Regions from separate parts of the Pseudarthrobacter sp. NIBRBAC000502770 genome, predicted to be linked through region 1. Evidence: riboswitches for the same ligand, from Rfam matches in the RefSeq annotation. Region 1 holds a riboswitch; the other holds the start of a gene.

Region 1 (7,601 bases):
GCGAGGCCGCCCATGGCGGTTTCCTTGTATTTGTCGCTCATGTCCTTGCCGGTTTCGCGCATGGTGATGATGACTTCGTCGAGGGAGACGCGGTGGGTGCCGTCGCCCCAGAGCGCCATTTTCGCGGCGTTGATCGCTTTCGCGGCGGCGATCGCGTTCCGTTCGATGCAGGGGACCTGGACCAGCCCGCCGATCGGGTCACAGGTCAGGCCCAGGTTGTGTTCCATCGCGATTTCCGCGGCGTTCTCCACCTGGGCGGGCGTGCCGCCCATGACTTCGGCCAGGCCCGCGGCGGCCATCGAGGACGCGGAGCCGACCTCGCCCTGGCAGCCGACCTCGGCCCCGGAGATCGAGGCCTGTTCCTTGTAAAGCACCCCCACGGCGCCGGCAGCGAGCAGGAACCGCACCACCACATCATCCCGGTCCGCCTGGGTTGCCTGGTCCATGCCCGGGGCGAAATGCAGGGCGTAGAACAACACCGCGGGGATGATCCCGGCCGCCCCGTTCGTGGGCGCGGTGACCACCCGGCCGCCGGAGGCGTTTTCCTCGTTCACGGCCAACGCCACCAAGTTAACCCACTCCTGCCAGTACCGTGGGTCGTAGTGGTCCCGCCCGTCCTGCCCGTCCTGGCCGGTGTCTTCGGGGCGGCCGGTTTCCTTCTTCAACCGCTCGTACCAGTCAGGGGCGCGGCGGCGGACCTTCAACCCGCCCGGCAGCACCCCTTCGCGTTTGAGTGAGGTCTGCACGCAGTTCTCCATCACGGACCAGATGTGCAGCAGCCCGGCACGGATCTCCTCCCCGGAGCGGGAGGCCAACTCGTTCGTGGACATCACGTCGGCGATGCCCAGCCCGGTCACCGCGCAGTGCGCCAACAACTCCGCCGCGGTCCGGAACGGCAGCGGCAGCCCGTCCTTGGACGCGTCCAGTTCCTGCTGCGCCGCGTCCTCCTCCCCCTCCCGGACGATGAACCCGCCACCGACCGAGAAGAACGTCGCCGCGTGCACCACCGAACCCTGGGCGTCGGTGACCGTGAACGTCATCCCGTTCGTGTGCCGCGGCAGCACCGTCAACGGCCGCAACACCATGTCCTTCACCCCATACGGCAGCGCCACCGACCCGGCCAGGTTCAGGACCCCGGTCTCCGCGATCGAGGCCAGCCGCTCCTCGACCTCTTCGGGCAGGATCAACTCCGGATGGAACCCCTCCAAGCCCAGCAGGACCGCCGTCATCGTCCCATGCCCGTGCCCCGTCGCGGCCAACGACCCATACAAATCCACCCGCAACCCCGCCACCGCAGCCAGTTTCCCCGAGGCCTTCAACTCCTCAGCGAACACAGCAGCAGCCCGCATCGGCCCCACAGTATGCGAAGACGACGGGCCAATCCCGATCGAAAAAAGATCAAAGACTCCAACGGCCATGCGATTGGTTCCTAACTAAAACAGTGTGGTCGGGGGTGGTGGGCCGGTGACCGAATTCCTCCGCGTGCTCGGTCGCGAAGACGCCCGCTAAGCGGACGTGACGCTCCCTTAGACGCACGCTGCCGGATGCCCCGCCCACTCCGCAAGCACGTCACCAAGGCGGGGTGCGCACAAGGGCCGGCGGAGCCGGACTTTTCGAAAGCCTGCGTCAAAGCGACGAAGGAGCAGCAGGCGTGAAAATGTCCGGTCCGCCGTCGCGAAGGTGATCACGGAGGGGCACCAAAAGCTACTTGGCGCGGCGATAGAACGGGAGGTCGACCACTTCGAACGGTTCTGCCTTGCCGCGGAGATCGATGTCCAAGGCCGTGCCGGGTGCCGAGTAATCGACGTCGACGTAGGCCATGGCGATCGGGTAGCCGAGGGTGGGCGATGGCTGGCCGGAGGTGACTTCACCGACTCTGTCCCCGTCCTTGAGCACGGGGTAGTGGGCCCGGCCTGCGCGGCGGCCCTTGCCTTTGAGGCCCACGAGGCGGCGGCCGGAGGTGCTGCCGGCGCCGGCATCCTTCTTTGCTGCCAGCGCGGCCTTGCCAACGAAGTCGCCCTCCTTGGAGAGTGCGACGACGGGGCCCAGGCCGGCAGCGAACGGGTCACCCTGCAGCGACAGTTCGTTGCCGTACAGCGGCATCCCCGCTTCCAGTCGGAGGGAGTCGCGGGAGGCGAGGCCGGCGGGGGTCAGCTCCCCGTCGTCGGCGATGGCGGCCAGTGCCTGCCACAGTGCCGGGGCGTCATCGTTGGCCACGAAGATCTCGAACCCGTCCTCACCGGTGTACCCGGTGCGCGCGAGCAGGAGTTCCTTGCCGGCCCCGCCCACCAGGAACGGAACCTCCACGGCGGCGTAGTACTTCAGGTCCGCCACCAGGGAGTGTTGTGCGGCCGGGACCAGGCGCAACAGGAGTTCCTGGGCCTTGGGGCCCTGCACCGCGATCAGCGATGTACGGGCCGAGGCGTCCTCCACCAGCACGTCAAACCCTGCGGCGCGTTCCTGAAGGGCTGCCGCCACCACTGCGGCGTTGCCCGCGTTGGGCACCACCAGGAAGACGTCGGTGCCGTCTTCAGCGGCGGGACGGCGGTAGGTGATGAGGTCGTCGATGATGCCGCCGTCCTCGTTGCAGATCAGCGAGTACTTGGCCTTGCCCACGGCCATGGCGGAGATCTTTCCCACCAGGGCAAAGTCGAGGAAGGCGGCAGCCTGCCGCCCGGTGACCCAGACTTCGCCCATGTGGGAGAGATCGAACAGGCCCGCAGCTTTGCGGACGGCGTGGTGCTCGGCCAGTTCGGAGCTGTACTTGAGCGGCATCTGCCAGCCGCCGAAGTCGGTGAAGGAAGCGCCCAGCTTCTTGTGCTCTTCGTAGAGAGCCGTGTAGTTCTCAGTCATTGGGGGATCCTTAGTTTTCGAACTCGGACAGCGGCGGGCAGGAGCAGATCAGGTTCCGGTCTCCACCGGCGCCGTCGATCCGGCCCACCGGCGGGAAGTACTTGTCCTGCTTGAGGTGGTGGACGGGGAAGACAGCCTGTTCGCGGCTGTACTGCCGGGTCCATTCGGAGTTCACGACGGCGGACGCGGTGTGGGGTGCGTTGCGCAGCGGGGAGTCCTGGACAGAGAAGTCGCCGTTGGCCACCTGGTCAATTTCCTTGCGGATGGTGATCATGGCCTCGATGAAGCGGTCGATCTCGGCCAGGTCCTCGGACTCGGTGGGCTCCACCATCAGCGTGCCGGCCACCGGGAACGCCAGGGTGGGGGCGTGGAAACCGTAGTCGATGAGGCGCTTGGCCACATCCTCGGCGGTGACGCCGGTCTTGGCCGTGAGTTCGCGCAGGTCCAGGATGCATTCATGCGCCACGAGGCCACCTTCGCCGGTGTAGAGGACCGGGAAGTAGTCGTTCAGCCTGGCAGCGACGTAGTTGGCCGCCAGCAGCGCGGACTTGGTGGCCTGAGTCAGGCCTTCCCCGCCCATGAGCTTCACGTAGGCCCAGGAGATCGGCAGCACACCCGCCGAACCGAACCGGCACGCCGAGATGGCTACCCCGTGGCCTTCCTCATGCGCTGCCTTGTTCGCGTCGCCGGGCATGAACGGTGCCAGGTGGGCCTTCGCCGCGACCGGCCCGACGCCGGGTCCCCCGCCGCCGTGCGGGATGCAGAAGGTCTTGTGCAGGTTCAGGTGGGACACATCCCCGCCGAACTTGCCCGGCTGGGCCAGGCCCACCAGGGCGTTCAGGTTGGCGCCGTCAACGTAGACCTGGCCGCCGGCAGCGTGCACGGCCTCGCAGATCTCGGTCACGTCCGCATCGTAGACGCCGTGGGTGGACGGGTAGGTGATCATGATGCAGGACAGGACGTCCTTGTTCGCCTCGATCTTGGCCGTCAGGTCATCGTGATCAATCGTGCCGTCCGCGGCGGTGGCAACCACTACGACCTTCATGCCGGCCAGGACGGCGGAGGCAGCGTTGGTGCCATGGGCCGAGGCCGGGATCAGGCAGACGTTGCGCTGCTGCTCGCCGCGGGAGTGGTGGTACCCGCGGATAGCCAGCAGCCCGGCCAGTTCGCCCTGGGAGCCCGCGTTGGGCTGGATGGACACCTGGTCATACCCGGTGATTTCCGCCAAGTCGGCTTCCAGGTCCGCGATGAGTTCGCGCCAGCCTTCGGTCTGGGAGTCCGGGGCGAAGGGGTGGATGGAGGCAAACTCCGGCCAGGAGATGGCTTCCATCTCGGCGGTGGCGTTCAGCTTCATGGTGCACGAGCCCAGCGGGATCATGGTGCGGTCCAGCGCCAGGTCCCGGTCCGACAGCTTCCGGATGTAGCGCAGGAGCTGGGTTTCGGACCGGTACGTGTTGAAGACCGGGTGCTGCAGGTAGTCGGTGGAACGCTCCACGGCGGCCTCCAGCCCAAAGCCCTGGCCCTCGCCGCGGATCCCGGCAACGGTGGCGCCAAAGACGTCGGCAACCTCGGCGACGATGGCCGGCGTCGTGGTTTCATCCAGGGAAATGCCCACGGTGTCGGCATCAATATGCCGCAGGTTGATCCCGCGTGCTTCGGCGGCGGCGACAATCGCGGCAGCGCGTCCCGGGACCCGGACCGTCAGGGTGTCGAAAAAGCTCGTGTGCAGCACCTCCACGCCGGCACCCGCCAGCGAGGCCGCCAGTGTTCGCGCGTGGCCGTGGGCGGTTTCCGCGATCGCCTTCAGCCCGTCGGGGCCGTGGTAGACGGCGTACGTGGAGGAGACGATGGCCAGAAGGGCCTGCGCGGTGCAGATGTTGGACGTGGCCTTTTCGCGGCGGATGTGCTGCTCGCGCGTCTGCAGCGCGAGGCGGTACGCGGGCATCCCTGCGTCGTCCTTGGACACGCCCACCAGGCGGCCGGGCAACGAACGCTCCAGGCCCTTGCGGACGGCCATGTAGGCGGCGTGCGGCCCGCCGAAGAACAGCGGCACCCCGAAACGCTGCGTGGAGCCGACGGCGATGTCGGCGCCCTGCTCGCCCGGAGGCGTTATCAGGGTCAGGGCCAGCAGGTCCGCGGCCACGGTAACCAGCGCACCGCGGTCCTTCGCCGCCGCAATGGTGGCGGACTGATCCCAGACCCGGCCTGAGGCGCCGGGCTGCTGGAGCACGATCCCGTTGATCGCACCTTCAGGGAGGCCCTTGGACAGGTCGGCAACCTCAACCTCGAAGCCGAGCGCCTCGGCGCGGCCCTTGACGATGGCAATGGTCTGCGGCAGCACGTCAATGTCCAGGACGGTCTTGCCGTCGTGGGCGTCTTTGGTCTTGTTGGCGCGGCGCATGAGCAGCACCGCTTCGGCCACGGCGGTGGCTTCATCGAGCAGGGAGGCGTTGGCGATGGGCAGGCCCACCAGGTCCTGGACCATGGTCTGGAAGTTCAGGAGTGCCTCAAGCCGGCCCTGGGAAATTTCGGGCTGGTACGGGGTGTAGGCGGTGTACCAGGCCGGGGCCTCGAGGATGTTCCGGCGGATCACGGCAGGGGTGATGGTGTCGTAGTAGCCCTGGCCAATCATCTGGACCGCGGTCTTGTTCTTGGCGGCCAGCCGGCGCAATTCAGCAAGCACCTCAACCTCACTGAGGGCATCCTGCAGGCGGAGGGCCGTGTCCTGGCGGATGACCTTGGGCACGGCGGTGTCCACCAGGGAATCGACCGTGCCGTAGCCCACGGCTTTGAGCATGGTGTCGACGTCGTCCTGGCGGCGTGCGCCAATGTGGCGGTCTACGAAGGTGGTGGAGGCTGGGGTAACCGACACGAAGGAACTCCATTTATTCAGGCGGCGCAGGGTACGCCACAGCTATTCGGGTCCCTCCCCGCTCTGTATTGGACCTGAGAGTTTCCGCGTCGCCTGCCTGCGCAGGAACCGCTTGCACCGTCGGTGAGCACAACAGCCGTTCCGCTTCCCCCAAGGGAGGCCGGACAACTGCCTGCTGCTTTCCAGAGGTGCCTCGCCGCGGCGGTACAGGGGCCTGCGAGATTCCTGGGGAGGATTTGCTCCTACGGCGCCTGCCTGTACTTCCGGCAGAACTCTCCCGCCGCAGATCAAAGGCTATTCATTTGTTGGATCATGACGGCCGGTGACAGCCCTCACAACTCTCCATTGTCCTACGCCAGAAGCCCTCCGGCAAATGGAAAACTACCTGCGGAGCCGTTCCAACGCGGCCAGGAGTTCCTCCACGTCAGCGGCTGCTCCGCCTTCCGGCGCAGGGCCCACGGAAAGCATGGCATTGAAGTACAAACCGTCACCCATATACAGGACAGCCCTGGCCAGGCCGGGCCCCACATCCGCAGCAATCTCGTCCAGCCACCGCTGCTGGATGGCGGCGAACCGGCGGCGGGTCTCCTCATGCGCCACCTCGGCAAGCCGCGTGGCGGCCACAATGACCCGGTCCAGAGGAGTATCCGCCCAGACAGAGGAACGGATGAAATACGCGGCGGCACCTTCGCTGGCCGAAGCCATCGCGTCGGCATCCGCCTTGGCCAACCCCTCAAGGCGGTCCAGCAGCACGGCGATGAGCGCTTCCTTGTTGGGAAAGTGGTAGAGGAGGCCACCTTTGGACACCCCGGCCTTACGGGCTACGGCGTCGAGGGTTGCAGCGCGCTCCCCCACTTCGATCAGCAGGGACTCGAAGGCGTCAAGGACCGCATCACGGGCTACAGGCTTTCGGGGCATGCCTTCCATCATGCCCTCCACCGGCAGGGAAGAAGGAATGCTTCGGTTTCAAACTATACCGTCCAGACGGTACAGTTATTACATGACGACCTCCATTCGCCCGGCCTCCTTACAAAGGGACAGCTCCGCCATGCGGCCACCGTGGCGGGATTGGCTCGCGTTGGGGCTGCTGATGTTTCCCGTGCTGCTGGTGGCAGTGGACAATACCGCCCTGACCTTCGCCCTGCCCGCCATCGCCCGCGCCCTGGAACCGACGGGCCTGCAGCTGCTGTGGATCGTGGACGCCTATCCACTGGTCCTGGCAGGGCTGCTGGTATCAATGGGAAGCCTCGGCGACCGGATTGGGCGGCGGCGGCTGCTGGTCGTCGGCAGCCTGGGCTTCGCAGGGCTGTCCGCCGCCACGGCATTCGCGCCCACCCCGGAGTGGCTGATCGCCGGCCGCGCGGCGCTCGGGTTCTTCGGCGCCATGCTGATGCCGTCCACCTTGTCGCTGATCCGGAACATTTTCCCGGAGCCCAACCGCCGGCGGATGGCCATTGCCATCTGGGCTGCCGGATTCTCCGGCGGCGCCGCCCTGGGCCCCATCCTCGGTGGATGGCTGGTGGAGCACTTCTGGTGGGGTGCCGTGTTCCTGGTGGCCGTGCCACTCATGCTGCCCCTGCTGGCGCTGGGGCCGGCCTTCATTCCGGAGTCCAGGGATCCCGCGCCGGGAAGAGCGGACATTCCCAGCGTCCTGCTATCCATGCTGGTCATGGTGCCCGCGGTCTACGGCGTAAAGTCAGTAGCCACCGAAGGTCCGGGGCCGGCCGGGCTGGGAAGCATAGCCTTCGGCCTGGCCATGGGCATTGTGTTCGTGCGGCGCCAGCACCGGCTGGAGCACCCGCTGCTGGACATGTCACTATTCCGCAACAGGGTGTTCAGCATGGCCATCAGCGCCAACGTTTTGGCCCTGTTTTCC
Region 2 (7,601 bases), 430 kb from region 1:
GGACGCGTTCCTGCCTCTCCTTGAACTCGGGGGACGCTGCGATCTTGAACGCCACGGCCTTGCCGGCAATGACGTGCTCCAGGGGGCCGCCCTGCTGGCCGGGGAAGACAGCCGAGTTGATCTTCTTGGCGATGTCGGCGTCGTTGGAGAGGATGATGCCGCCGCGCGGACCGGCGAGGGTCTTGTGCGTGGTGGACGTTACTACGTGGGCGTGCGGCACCGGGCTGGGGTGCAGTCCGGCTGCCACGAGGCCGGCGAAGTGCGCCATGTCCACCATGAGGTAGGCGCCCACAAGGTCGGCGATGCGGCGGAACTCCGCGAAGTCCAGCTGGCGGGCGTAAGCCGACCAGCCGGCAACGATGAGCTGCGGCTTCGTTTCCAGCGCCAGCCGTTCCACTTCTGCCATGTCGATCGTGTGGGTGTCTTCGCGGACCTGGTATGGGACCACGTTGTAGAGCTTGCCGGAAAAGTTGATCCGCATGCCGTGGGTCAGATGGCCGCCGTGGGCCAGGTTCAGGCCCATGATGGTGTCGCCGGGCTTGATCAGCGCGTGCATCACCGAGGCGTTGGCCTGGGCGCCGGAGTGCGGCTGCACGTTGGCGAACCCGGCGCCGAAGAGCGCCTTGACCCGGTCGATGGCGAGCTGCTCGGTGACGTCCACGTGCTCGCAGCCACCGTAGTAGCGCTTGCCCGGGTAGCCTTCGGCGTACTTGTTGGTCAGGACGGAGCCCTGCGCCTGCATCACGGCCACGGCGGTGTGGTTCTCCGAGGCGATCATTTCCAGGCCCTCACGCTGGCGGCCCAATTCGTCGTCGATCTTGGCGGCGATTTCGGGGTCCAACGCGGACAGGTCCGCGTTGAGGCTGGGGGAGACTACCTGCTCGAACACTGCGGTGTCAGCGGGGGCACTCACAGTTCGCCGCCGTTCGCTTCGGCGTATTCCTCTGCGGACAGCAGCGGGCCCTCTTCGGTGACGGTGACCTTGAAGAGCCAGCCGGCGCCGTACGGATCGTTGTTGATCACGGCAGGGTCGCTGACGACGTCGTCGTTGACTTCCGTGACCTCGCCCGTGACGGGGGAGTACAGGTCCGAGACGGACTTGGTGGACTCGATCTCGCCACAGGTCTCGCCGGCCGTCACGGTGGAGCCAACCTCGGGCAGGTCAACGTAGACGATGTCGCCCAGTGCTTCGGCGGCGACAGCGGACACGCCAACCACGGACGGGCCGGAGCCGTCAGCGGCGATCCATTCGTGCTCGGCGGAATACTTCAGTTCGGCGGCAACTTTAGCCATGGTGTTTTTCCTTAAGTTTGGGGTTCAAGAGTGGGGAAGCGCGAAGCTACTTTTGGCGCTTGTAGAACGGCAGGGCGACAACCTCGAAGGGCTCGGCCTTGCCGCGCAGGTCCACGTCCAGGGGGGTGCCCAGCCCGGCGTGCTCGACGTCGACGTAGGCCAGTGCTACAGGGTAGCCGAGGGTGGGGCTGGGCTGGCCGGAGGTCACCTCGCCCACCACGTTGCCGTCCTTGAGGACCGGGTAGCCGCCACGGCCGGCGCGGCGGCCGAGGCCCTTCAGGCCCACGAGCTTCCGCTTGGAACCGGCTTCCTTCGCAGCTTCCAGGGCGGAGCGGCCCACGAAGTCGCCTTCCTTGGACTTGAGCGCCACGACGGGGCCCAGGCCGGCGTCGAACGGTGAACGTTCCAGGGACAGCTCATTGCCATAGAGCGGCATGCCGGCCTCGAGGCGGAGTGAGTCGCGGGACGCAAGACCGCACGGGATGATGCCAAACTCTTCGCCGGCTTCGGCCACCTTGGCCCACAGGTTCGCGGCGTCGGCGTTCGGAATGAACAGTTCGAAGCCGTCCTCGCCGGTGTAGCCCGTCCGGGCCAGGATGACATTGTGGCCGGCGATGGTCAGCTCGTTGAACGCGTAGTACTTCAGGCCGGTGACCAGGGCGTGCTGGGATTCATCCGTGAGCTTGAGCAGGATGGCCTCGGCGTTGGGTCCCTGGACTGCGACGAGGGAGGTGGCCGACGAAGCGTCCTCCACCTTGACGTCGAAGTTAACTGCCCGTTCGGCGAGGGCTGCCGCCACGGTGGGGGCGTTGCCGGCGTTGGGGACCACCAGGTATTTTTCGTCGCCGAAACGGTAAGTGATGAGGTCGTCGATGATGCCGCCGTCCTCGTTGCAGATCAGCGAGTACTTGGCCTTGCCATCCGCGATGGCGGACAACTTGCCCACCAGGGCGTAATCCAGGAAGGCGCCGGCTTCGGGGCCGGTGACCCAGACTTCGCCCATGTGGGAGAGATCGAACAGGCCCGCAGCTTTGCGGACGGCGTGGTGCTCGGCCAGTTCGGAGCTGTACTTGAGCGGCATCTGCCAGCCGCCGAAGTCGGTGAAGGAAGCGCCCAGGTTCTTGTGCTCTTCGTAGAGAGCCGTGTAGTTCTCAGTCATTGGGGGATCCTTAGTTTTCGAACTCGGACAGCGGCGGGCAGGAGCAGATCAGGTTCCGGTCTCCACCGGCGCCGTCGATCCGGCCCACCGGCGGGAAGTACTTGTCCTGCTTGAGGTGGTGGACGGGGAAGACAGCCTGTTCGCGGCTGTACTGCCGGGTCCATTCGGAGTTCACGACGGCGGACGCGGTGTGGGGTGCGTTGCGCAGCGGGGAGTCCTGGACAGAGAAGTCGCCGTTGGCCACCTGGTCAATTTCCTTGCGGATGGTGATCATGGCCTCGATGAAGCGGTCGATCTCGGCCAGGTCCTCGGACTCGGTGGGCTCCACCATCAGCGTGCCGGCCACCGGGAACGCCAGGGTGGGGGCGTGGAAACCGTAGTCGATGAGGCGCTTGGCCACATCCTCGGCGGTGACGCCGGTCTTGGCCGTGAGTTCGCGCAGGTCCAGGATGCATTCGTGCGCCACGAGGCCACCTTCGCCGGTGTAGAGGACCGGGAAGTAGTCGTTCAGGCGCACGGCGACGTAGTTCGCAGCGAGCAATGCTGCCTTGGTGGCCTCGGTCAGGCCTTCCCCGCCCATGAGCTTAACGTAGGCCCAGGAGATCGGGAGGACTCCGGCGGAGCCGAAGTTCGAGGCGCTGATGGCCACGCCGTGGCCTCCCTCATGCGCTGCCTTGTTGGCGTCGCCGGGCATGAACGGTGCCAGGTGGGCCTTCGCTGCCACGGGGCCGACGCCGGGTCCGCCGCCGCCGTGCGGGATGCAGAAGGTCTTGTGCAGGTTCAGGTGGGACACATCCCCGCCGAACTTGCCCGGCTGGGCCAGGCCGACCAGGGCGTTCAGGTTGGCTCCGTCAACGTAGACCTGGCCGCCGGCAGCATGGACGGCCTCGCAGATCTCGGTCACGTCCGCATCGTAGACGCCGTGGGTGGATGGGTAGGTGATCATGATCGCCGAGAGGACGTCCTTGTTCGCCTCGATCTTTGCGTACAGGTCCTCGTGGTCAATCGTTCCATCCGCGGCCGTGGCAACGACGACGACCTTCATGCCGGCCAGGACGGCGGAGGCGGCGTTGGTGCCGTGGGCCGAGGCCGGGATCAGGCAGACGTTGCGCTGGGTGTCGCCGTTCGCGCGGTGGTAGCCGCGGATGGCCAGCAGGCCGGCGAGCTCGCCCTGGGACCCGGCGTTGGGCTGGAGGGACACCTGGTCGTAGCCGGTGATTTCCGCCAAGTCGGCTTCCAGGCCACTGATCAGTTCACGCCAGCCTTCGGTCTGGGAGTCCGGGGCGAAGGGGTGGATGGAGGCGAACTCCGGCCAGGAGATGGCTTCCATCTCGGCGGTGGCATTCAGCTTCATGGTGCACGAGCCCAGCGGGATCATGGTGCGGTCCAGCGCGAGGTCCCGGTCAGAGAGCTTGCGGATGTAGCGCAGGAGCTGGGTTTCGGACCGGTGGGTGTTGAACACCGGGTGCTGCATGTACTCGGAGGTGCGGAGCACCTCTGCGGGCAGTTCGAAGCCCTCGGCGTCCACCACGGGGCCGGCACCGAAGGCGACGGCGATCGCGGACAGGATTTCCGGCGTCGTGGTTTCATCCACGGACACGCCGATGGTGTCGGCATCAATATGCCGCAGGTTGATCCCGCGTGCTTCAGCAGCGGTGATGACCTTGGCGGCCTTGCCGGGAACGGAGACAGTGACCGTGTCGAAGAACGTCTCAGTGGCCAGTTCCCGGCCTGCGACCTTGAGGGTGGTGGCCAGGGCGCGGGAGTTGTTGTGGACGCGCTCGGCGATGGCCTTCAGTCCGTCCGGGCCGTGGTAGACGGCGTAGAAGGAGGACACGATGGCCAGCAGGGCCTGCGCGGTGCAGATGTTGGACGTGGCCTTTTCGCGGCGGATGTGCTGCTCGCGCGTCTGCAGCGCCAGGCGGTAGGCCGGGAGGCCGGCGTCGTCCTTGGAGACGCCCACCAGGCGGCCGGGCATGGAACGCTCCAGGCCCTTGGCCACGGCCATGTAGGCGGCGTGCGGGCCGCCGAAGAACAGCGGCACACCGAAACGCTGGGTGGAGCCGACGGCGATGTCGGCGCCCTGCTCGCCCGGAGGCGTGATCAGGGTCAGTGCCAGCAGGTCGGCAGCGACGGTAACCAGTGCGCCGCGTTCCTTGGCCTCGGCGATGACGCCTGCGTGGTTGAAGACGCGGCCGGAGGCGCCGGGCTGCTGGAGCACGATGCCGTTGATGTCGCCGTCGGGCAGGCCGTTGGACAGGTCGGCGACCTCAACCTCGAAGCCGAGCGCCTCGGCGCGGCCTTTGACGATGGCGATGGTCTGCGGCAGCACGTCGGCGTCCAGGACGGTCTTGCCGTCGCGGGCGTCCTTGTTCTTGTTGGCGCGGCGCATCATCAGCACGGCTTCGGCCACGGCGGTGGCTTCATCCAGCAGCGAGGCGTTGGCGATGGGCAGGCCCACGAGATCCTGGACCATGGTCTGGAAGTTCAGCAGCGCCTCGAGCCGGCCCTGGGAAATCTCGGGCTGGTACGGCGTGTAGGCGGTGTACCAGGCCGGGGCTTCCAGCACGTTCCGGCGGATCACTGCAGGCGTGACGGTGTCGTAGTAGCCCTGCCCGATCATCTGGACAGCGGTCTTGTTCTTGGCGGCGAGCCTGCGCAGTTCCGCAAGCACCTCAACCTCGCTCAGGGCGCCCTTGAGCGCGAGCGGCTTGGACTGGCGGATCGAATTGGGGACAGCGATGTCCACCAAACCGTCAACGCTGTCGTAGCCAACGGCCTTGAGCATGGTGTCGACGTCAGCCTGGCGGCGCGCACCAATGTGCCGGTCCGCGAAGGCAGACGGTTGGGATTGAATCGTCATGAGGAACTCCAGGATTGGCCGGCCACGAGTGGCTCGGCATGGATCGGGTCCCTCCCCGCTCTGTATTGGACCTGAGAGATTCCGCAAACCCAGCAAAGGCCTGCTTGCACCGTCGGTGAGTGCCGCCGGAGCAGCACTGCTTTCCAGAGTCGCCTCGCCGTGACGGTACATGGGCCTGAGAGATTCCTGGGGAGGATTTGCTCCTACGGCGCCTGCCCGGTGATGGCCGGGAGAACTCTCCCGCCACAGCTCGAAAGGCTTATTGAAATGTGGGTGATTCGGCTCACAAGTTACAGGATGGCGGCCCCGGGGAGCAAATCGGTCCGTCATGAAGCACGCAGGCGGGACCGTTAGGCAGATGCTGTCATGGCGGGCTTGACTTTTGTTCGTGACGGACACCACACTGAACCCCGTGATCCGGCCGGGCAGCGGAACTGGCCCAAAGAGCGCTGGGCGCTCCGTCGCCGGCTGTGATTACCGGAGGCCCAAAAATGCGCCGTGCGGCTGGAAAGCCCGCAGCGGATGCACTCCGATAACTGAACACTGATTTACCAATCAACGCTTTTGACCTGCGGCGGGAGAGCCCTGCCGGTACGTTCAGCAGGCGCCGTAGGAGCAAACCCTCCCCAGGAAACTCTCAGGCCCACGTACCGCCGCGGTGAGGCAACTCTGGAAAGCAGCCAGGCCCTGTCCTGGCTCACCGACGGTGCAAGCACGCCATCCCGGCGAGTGGAAACTCTCAGGTCCAAGACAGAGCGGGGAGGAAATCCAATCTTTGCGACACCCCGGGTGCCGCTCGAACGATGGAGTTCCTCAATGACGACCCATTCCCCGACGTCCCCCGGCGGCGGAGCCCCGCACCTGGAGCGGCAGCTCAGCAACCGCCACATCCAACTGATCGCCATCGGCGGCGCAATCGGCACTGGCCTGTTCATGGGTTCCGGCAAGACCATCTCGGCAGCCGGCCCCTCGGTGATCTTCGTATACATGATCATCGGTTTCATGCTGTTCTTCGTCATGCGTGCCATGGGTGAACTGCTGCTCAGCAACCTCAACTACAAGTCCTTCAGCGATTTCGCCGCAGACCTGCTGGGCCCGTGGGCCGGCTTCTTTACGGGCTGGACCTACTGGTTCTGCTGGGTCATCACCGGCATCGCCGATGTCATCGCCATCGCCGGCTACTCCCGGGAACTGTGGCCCGGGGTGCCCCTGTGGATCCCCGGCCTGGCCACCGTAGCCATCCTTCTCCTGCTGAACCTCACCACCGTCAAGGCCTTTGGCGAGACGGAGTTCTGGTTCGCGCTCATCAAGATCATTGCCATTGCTGCGCTGATCATCGTTGGCCTGTTCATGATCTTCACCGGTTTCCAGTCCGACGCCGGTCCTGCCACCTTCACCAACCTGTGGAGCCACGGCGGATTCTTCCCGAACGAGTTCATGGGCTTCGTGGCGGGCTTCCAGATCGCCGTCTTCGCCTTCGTGGGAATCGAACTGGTGGGCACCACCGCCGCCGAGGCCAAGAACCCGGAGCGGAACCTGCCCAAGGCCATCAACTCCATCCCCATCCGCGTGCTCCTCTTCTACGTAGGCGCCCTCATCATCCTGATGGCAGTCACCCCCTGGACCGAGTTCAGGGCCGGCCACAGCCCCTTCATCGCCATGTTCTCCCTGGCAGGCCTGGGCGCCGCAGCCACCATCGTCAACCTCGTGGTGCTTAGCTCCGCGATGTCCTCCGCGAACTCCGGCATCTACTCGACCTCCCGCATGGTCTTCGGCCTTGCCCAGGAAGGCGACGCTCCCGACGTCTTTGGCAAACTGTCCCGGCGGAAGGTGCCCCAGAACGCACTGTTCCTCTCCTGCGTGCTGCTGCTGTCCGGCGTCGTCCTCATGTATGCCGGCCAGGACGTGGGCAAGGCCTTCGACATGGTTACCACCGTCTCAGCTGTCTGCTTCGTCTTTGTCTGGTCGATCATCCTGGCCAGCTACATCGCCTTCCGCCGCCGCCGGCCGCACCTGCATGAAGCATCGAAGTTCAAGATGCCCGGCGGTGTTGCCATGGTCTGGGTGGTCTTCGCCTTCTTCGCTTTCGTGATCTGGACCCTCACCACCCAGCCGGACACCCTGCTGGCCCTGCTGGTCACGCCGGTCTGGTTCATCCTGCTGGGCGCCGCATGGTTCGTCCTCCGCCGCCGGCCCGCACACCAGGCCCGATTCGCCGCGTTCCAGGCTGAACTGCAGGCAGACCAGGACTTCACCGACGCCGCATCCGGCCAGGCCGCCCGTCAG

The links. Region 1 has a riboswitch for glycine ahead of gcvP (aminomethyl-transferring glycine dehydrogenase). Riboswitches for the same ligand answer to the same signal wherever they lie in the genome.
Region 2: it holds a riboswitch for glycine, as region 1 does, so the genes downstream of both, cycA (D-serine/D-alanine/glycine transporter) here and gcvP (aminomethyl-transferring glycine dehydrogenase) in region 1, are expected to answer to the same signal.

The regions. Positions count from the first base shown of each region.
Region 1 is NZ_CP041198.1:246,745-254,345, reverse strand. It holds gene NIBR502770_RS01560 (L-serine ammonia-lyase) at 1-1,418, opposite strand, end outside; gene gcvT (glycine cleavage system aminomethyltransferase GcvT) at 1,705-2,853, opposite strand; gene gcvP (aminomethyl-transferring glycine dehydrogenase) at 2,864-5,725, opposite strand; glycine riboswitch at 5,918-6,015, opposite strand; gene NIBR502770_RS01545 (TetR/AcrR family transcriptional regulator) at 6,107-6,643, opposite strand; gene NIBR502770_RS01540 (MFS transporter) at 6,726-7,601, shown strand, end outside.
Region 2 is NZ_CP041198.1:4,219,075-4,226,675, forward strand. It holds gene glyA (serine hydroxymethyltransferase) at 1-913, opposite strand, end outside; gene gcvH (glycine cleavage system protein GcvH) at 910-1,293, opposite strand; gene gcvT (glycine cleavage system aminomethyltransferase GcvT) at 1,340-2,452, opposite strand; gene gcvP (aminomethyl-transferring glycine dehydrogenase) at 2,463-5,315, opposite strand; glycine riboswitch at 5,469-5,568, opposite strand; glycine riboswitch at 5,881-5,978, shown strand; gene cycA (D-serine/D-alanine/glycine transporter) at 6,132-7,601, shown strand, end outside.